DNA from 3 places in the Roseibium sp. RP-7 genome. Region 3 is predicted to be linked to each of the others. Evidence: predicted binding sites of a transcription regulator. Region 3 holds the regulator's gene; each other region holds the start of a gene.
The links. Region 3 encodes LexA, which represses DNA repair genes until DNA is damaged. Its sites were predicted from a motif close to TGTTCNNNNTGTGTTCNG; they were not measured.

Region 1: a site for LexA is predicted at 810-827, ahead of recA (recombinase RecA). Genes of this name have one in related genera too.
Region 2: a site for LexA is predicted at 1,402-1,419, ahead of parE (DNA topoisomerase IV subunit B). Genes of this name have one in related genera too.

The regions. Positions count from the first base shown of each region.
Region 1 covers NZ_JBRKQA010000002.1:315,736-318,007, reverse strand. The annotation lists gene ACVDG9_RS16120 (PfkB family carbohydrate kinase) at 1-605, opposite strand, end outside; gene recA (recombinase RecA) at 945-2,015, shown strand.
Region 2 covers NZ_JBRKQA010000001.1:2,619,102-2,621,373, forward strand. The annotation lists gene parE (DNA topoisomerase IV subunit B) at 1-1,321, opposite strand, end outside; gene ACVDG9_RS11825 (tetratricopeptide repeat protein) at 1,910-2,272, shown strand, end outside.
Region 3 covers NZ_JBRKQA010000001.1:2,908,459-2,910,730, forward strand. The annotation lists gene ACVDG9_RS13105 (hypothetical protein) at 1-423, shown strand, start outside; gene lexA (transcriptional repressor LexA) at 545-1,255, shown strand; gene ACVDG9_RS13115 (ComEC/Rec2 family competence protein) at 1,260-2,272, opposite strand, start outside.

The DNA.
Region 1 (2,272 bases), on a different contig from region 3:
AGCCCGGTAAGCGTGGCCGCTTCGCCGCGATTCAGCATCAGGCAATCCAGTTTGCCGAGAACCCCACGCAGCCGGATTGCCTTGGCATCCGAAACGGCATTGGCAACAAGACGCCCGGGCAAGGCACGCCCCGTCAACCGGACCAGCATTGCAGCGGGCAGGTTTGCATCCAGAAACCAGATCGTATCGTCCGTTGCGTTTGCTGCAAGATGCGCAACGATACCGTCGAAGAGATCCTCCGGAGCTTCGGACAAAACACGGTCGTCAACGCAGGCGGCCGCAAGATCACCTGCCGGATTATGCAGTGCGAGGTACTGGCCCGTTGCGAGACCTTTCCGGGTCTTCACATGCAGCTCGAGCCCTTCCTGACTGAGCTGGCGGGAAAGCATGTCGGCAGCGCCGTCTTCTCCAACCGCTCCCACAAGGCGTGTTCCAACCCCGAGCCGAACCAGCGCACGGGCAATGTTCGTGGCAACGCCGCCCGGCTTTGCGTTCAACCTCGATGGGGTCGAAGTCTCGGGGCGGATCGGCTCGCTTGCATGGGCGATCGTATCGTAATGGATCGCACCGATTGCGATGACGGGGGAGGAGATGGCTGAAGTCACGTTCTGGACTGTCTCACGAAAAGCCGGCATCAGAACGGAAGCGTTCGATGCGCCGGTACTGGCAACCGTTAAAGTGGCGGGCTAGCAGATTAAGGCCGGGGCGGCAACTGGCGGCAGGGAAGCGCCGGTGATTCTGCACGATCGCGGAATCACGGGATGTTCCGATCAATAGATTACGCAAGGTAAGTTCTGAAATCGATAAGTGAGAACATATTGGAAACAAACAGCCATTTTCATTTTAATACCAATCGGTTTTGCCGACTTGTCAAGTGAGAACAAAATGTGTACAAAGGCTCTCATTGAAACGGCGCGTCCATCGTGGAATAAGGAGCGTAAGCCATGTCGCAAAGTACACTTCGTCTCGTAGAAAGCAGCCAGATGGATAAGACAAAAGCGCTGGACGCAGCGCTCAGCCAAATCGAACGCGCCTTCGGCAAAGGCTCCATCATGAAGATGGGTCAGGGCCAGGTGGTTGAGGTGCAAGCCGTCTCGACCGGGTCGCTCGGACTTGATATCGCGCTCGGGATCGGCGGTCTGCCGCGCGGCCGTATCGTCGAGATCTACGGGCCGGAGTCTTCGGGTAAAACAACACTTGCCCTGCATGCGGTTGCCGAAGCCCAGAAGACCGGTGGTATCTGCGCCTTTGTCGATGCGGAGCACGCGCTGGATCCGATCTATGCGCGCAAGCTTGGCGTCGATATCGACAATCTGCTGATCTCCCAGCCGGACGCCGGTGAACAGGCACTGGAAATTGCCGATACGCTGGTGCGCTCCGGCGCCATTGATGTTCTGGTCATCGACTCGGTCGCCGCGCTGACGCCGAAGGCCGAACTCGAAGGCGAGATGGGCGACAGCCTACCGGGCATGCAGGCCCGTCTGATGAGCCAGGCTCTTCGCAAACTGACCGCGTCGATTTCCAAGTCGAAGTGCATGGTGATCTTCATCAACCAGATCCGCATGAAGATCGGCGTGATGTTTGGTTCTCCGGAAACCACGACCGGCGGTAACGCGCTCAAGTTCTATGCCTCCGTCCGCCTGGATATCCGCCGTATCGGTGCGATCAAGGACCGGGACGAAGTCGTCGGCAACCAGACCCGCGTGAAAGTCGTCAAGAACAAGCTTGCGCCTCCTTTCCGTCAGGTGGAATTCGACATCGTCTATGGTGAAGGGGTCTCCAAGACCGGTGAACTCATCGACCTTGGCGTCAAGGGCAACATCGTTGAAAAGTCGGGTGCCTGGTTCTCCTACAACAGCCAGCGTCTTGGCCAGGGCCGGGAAAACGCCAAGCAGTTTCTGAAGGATAATCCGGAAATTGCCGATGAAATCGAACTGGCGATCCGCCAGAACGCCGGCCTGATCGCCGATGCGATCATCGATCCGGACGCTGCATCGGAAGAAGCAGAGGACTGATCCTCAGCTTCCGGTCTCCGTCTGCGAAAGCTCCGGACGTTTGTCCGGTCTTCCAAGGGCCTCCTTCCGCACTCCGGAAGGGGGCCTTTTGCTTTTCGGGACCCGCAACGGAGCGAAATCGGAAGAGGTCAGATCCTGTCGGAGCGATTGTCCTGCGCATGACGGCAGCCTTCATTCCGGAAATCGCCTGTTTCGCGGCAGCTTTCCGTTGGGTCGGGTCCGCGCAACCGCTGGACAGGGTTGGAGGTGAAAGTTAA
Region 2 (2,272 bases), 290 kb from region 3:
CTGTCTTGCGGGCAACGTCTTTTTCCTGGCGACGGCGCAAGCGCTCATCCGCGCGATCGATCACCCACTCCAGAAGCTTGTTTGCCTGGTTGGGGGAGGCCGTCAACCAATGGTCAAATGCATCACGCACAGCAGTCTCTGCAATGCGCGTGGCTTCGTTGGTCGCCAGCTTGTCTTTGGTCTGACCGACGAATTCGGGCTCACGGATGAAGACGGACAGCATTCCGCCGGCTGATGTCATCACATCATCGCCGGTGATGATGGATGCCTTCTTGTTGTTTGTCAGTTCGCCATATGCCTTGAGGCCGCGCAGCAGGGCATATCGGAAACCCGCTTCGTGAGTTCCGCCTTCCGGTGTCGGCACGGTGTTGCAGTAGGAACTGACAAAGCCGTCGCCGGCAAACCAGCTCACTGCCCATTCCACGGATCCGTGTTTGCCGGCGTTGTCGGTGCGGCCGAAGAACACGTCGTCGACGACACGGCGTTCCTTGGTCAGTCTCTCGTTGAGAAAGTCGCGAAGACCACCGGGGAAGTGAAACACGGCCTCGGCCGGTGTCTCGTCCTTTTCAGACAGCAATTCAGGTGCGCAGTGCCAGCGGATCTCGACACCGCCAAAGAGATAGGCCTTGGACCGTGCCATCTTCAAAAGGCGCGCCGGGACAAATTTGGCGCCTTTGCCGAAGATTTGATCGTCTGGTTTGAAGCTGACCTGGGTCCCTCGTCTGTTCTGGGTGTCGCCAACCAGCTCGAGAGGACCCTGGGCGTGACCGCGGCGGAAAATCTGGCGATAGAGCTTGCGGCTGCGTGCGACCTCTACAATCAGTTCCTCTGACAGCGCGTTGACCACGGAAATTCCGACACCGTGCAGACCGCCAGAGGTCTCATAGACCTTGCTGTCGAACTTGCCGCCCGCATGCAGCGTCGTCATGATCACTTCGAGTGCGGACTTGTCCTTGAACTTCGGGTGAGGGTCGACAGGAATACCGCGGCCGTTGTCGGTGATCGTCAGATATCCATCGTTGGAAAGCGACACGTCGATCCACGTCGCATGGCCGGCAACCGCCTCATCCATGGAGTTGTCGATCACTTCGGCAAAGAGGTGATGCAACGCCTTTTCGTCAGTGCCGCCGATATACATGCCTGGCCGGCGCCGAACCGGCTCGAGCCCTTCGAGAACCTCGATGTCGGCCGCTGAATAATCGTCGCTGACCGCGACTGGCGCAACGGGACGCGGCTTTTGCGGAGCTGGGGCGGGCTCATCTTGTGTCATTGGGGCAGAGACCGCCGCGTTGCCTGCAAACAGATCGTCTTTTGCGCTCATTCCGTATCGCCTGATGGGTCTTGGGTCACAGTTTCTACAAACTCAGCGCTGTTACCTACACCGAATCATGTCTCAGTTTGAAGGACAAAGATAGAACGGCAAAGGTAATTGGCCAAAAGCCCCCGTTTTCAACAGCCCTGGGCCCAAAAATCCGATCTGGAAACACATCATCAACCCGCCTGTGATGAAATAAGGGTCTTGAATGGGAGAGGGGCGGTCACAATATGTGCCAATTCCGCAACAGTTACTGACAGAGTCATTTGCAGGGCCCCGGTTTGCCACCGTTGCCCCTGTTCGGCCATGTTTGCCCGTCACCCGTTACGCTAATGTCTGGGACGACCAGATCGGGATCAACTCCTGAAGTGGTTCACAGTCCGGACAAAAGTGTCAGGAAATGGTCTTATTTCGGCGTCGTATGGCCCAACTTAAGACGAAATGATCGGCCAATTTAGGCCACTCCGAAACAGTGGGTCCCGCAGGCATATGCTTTTGGGACCAAAGAGACAGCAAATGCGCTTGGCGCGGACAAAAAACAAGAAAGTCCGTCGGGGATCTGTTTCGTTGCCGACGGATAATAGTGTGACTGGGATGCCTAAGAACAGCACAAAGCTTCAACGCATGGGAAGAGCCGGAACCGTGCTCGGTGCGTTGATCCTGATCGGCCTGACAGGGCCCGTGGCCGCCTTTGACGGTCAGCCGGCGCCTGCACGGGCGATCGGTCCGAACGATCTTTCCCCGTCTGAAGCACTGCGGGCCGGTGCCCGCCAATATTATTCCGGCGACAAGGCCGCTGCGCTTGGGTCGCTGCAGTATGCCGCCGAAAACGGTCAGCCCATGGCCGCCTGGAAGCTGGGCGAAATGTATGCCTCCGGCGACGGCGTCAAGGAAGACGACCTCAAGGCGTTTGAATATTACAGTCAGATCGTTCGTGAGCACGGGGAAGATCGACCC
Region 3 (2,272 bases):
GATCCGGAAACCGAATTCACGCTGTTTCGTGTGCAACAGGATGACGAACAGTCACGGACAACCGACTACAATGCGCTTATCACCACACTCGCTCCGTTTGCCGACCTGACGGACAGCATCCAAGAACTCGCAAAAGAGCTGAAAGCACCCTCCTACGAAGTCTATGGACTGGGCAGTCTGGCCGGAGCAGCGTTCCGCGATGCCCAGCCGATGACAGGTCTGATCTCCGAGATACTCCTGTCTGCAAACGCTGGCGCGAAACCGAAGCAAGAGCTTTGTATCCCAATCCGCGCCGTTGATCTCGAAGGTGGACTGCATCGGGGCATTCTCACCGCTGGTGGCGCGCCGACTTTGATCACCTGTGAACTGCTGATCATGACCGGATCGAAGGACGACCTGAATCCGATATCGGAGACGGATTGAATACGGCAACTTGTTCGAAGCCAAGAACAGTAAGAGAACATTTACCCTTGCAGAACACAATGAGAACAGGTACCATGTTCTTGATTTGTACCAGATGTTTTCTCGGTCAGGGGACGCCTACATGCTGACGCGCAAGCAGTACGAACTGCTCATGTTCATTCACGAAAGACTGAAAGAAACCGGTGTGCCGCCGTCTTTCGACGAAATGAAGGATGCGCTCGACCTGCGCTCCAAGTCCGGCATTCACCGCCTGATCACTGCGCTTGAAGAACGTGGCTTCATCCGGCGCCTGCCAAACCGGGCCAGAGCCATGGAGGTTGTTCGTCTTCCGGACTCCATCGCACCCGGCCTGGGCGCTCCACGGCCAAGAGGCAGCTTCTCACCTGAAGTCATTGAAGGCTCACTCGGCAAACCGGAGCCGGAAAAAGCTGCACCGGTGCCGGTGTCCAGTGTTACGGAAATTCCCGTCATGGGCCGCATTGCAGCCGGCGTGCCCATCGAGGCCATTCAAACACACAGCCATTCCATCACAGTGCCGCAGGACCTGCTTGGTCGCGGGGAACACTACGCGCTGGAGGTTCGTGGTGATTCCATGATTGAGGCGGGCATTCTGGACGGTGATACCGTTCTTATCCGCCGGACCGACAGCGCCGACAGTGGCGACATCGTGGTTGCACTTGTGGACGATGAAGAAGCCACCTTGAAGAGGCTGCGCAAGAAAGGCGCTTCCATCGCTCTTGAAGCAGCCAACCCGGCTTATGAAACCAGGATCTTCGGTCCCGGCCGCGTTCGTGTTCAGGGCCGCCTCGTTGCCCTGTTTCGTCAGTATTGACCAGTCACTCCTCTGCGCGCGCTTCGGCCACTGAGGCGCGCTCGGCTAGACGCAGGCTATCTCTTGTTACCGTACCCTGGTGATGCCAGGGGCGCGGTGGATCAGGGATGGCATACTTCAGTTTCTTGATTTTCAGATTTTCGTTTGGCGGATGGCCCGGTGCACTGGCACCGCTCGTAGCATTTGCGGCCTCGCTGAAATCACCGGGCGATAGCCAGATGGAGACGGCACCACGTTCGGTGCGCGTACCGCGATCCAGGACGAGGGCTGCACCGCAGCTCTCCGGAGCGACAAGATCGGTCACGACCAAATCGGCATATCGGCAATCCAGCTGAAACGCTTCAAATGTCTTTGGCTGCGCGATTGCAAGAAACGATTGCCTGCTATCCAGCCGTTCTGCGTCCTCTGAATTGACGTAGGCCCTGATGACACAACCGTCGTCATCGCAATTTCTTTGAGGCGATTTCATCTTGCGCGACAAGATCGCATCATTCCTCACTCCTTCCGACTGCAGCCAGAGATCACTTGCAAACGATCTCCCCCTTGCTGCGTAACGCAAAGTTCCCGTTTCATCGCGGGCAGCTATTCGAGAGCCGCTTGCAGCAATCTGGATATCCGGAGGCCGGCTGGTGAGAACAAGCAATATTCCTGCGACGAGAGGCACTCCTGCGAGCACACGCTTTCTGCCAGGCACCAACAATCCGGCAAATAATGATGATAGCAATAGCAATGCAGCAGCCCCGTCGAGCCTTCCGGAAGTTCCGCCGCCGGCATCAAGGGCTGCGGTAAAGGAAGCAACCTTCAACAGAAGTGAAACTCCGAAAGACATGACAGCCAGAGGGAGAGCTGCAAGGCCGAAGGGCATCAGAACGAATGCAAGTACTCCCATCGGCATCACAACAAGTGAAAACACCGGCATTCCCAGCAAGTTGCCTACAAGGCCATAGGGCGCAATGCGGCTGAAGTGATGAGCTCCTATAATGCCGGTCGCCAGCCCCGCGACCAATGCGGTGACGA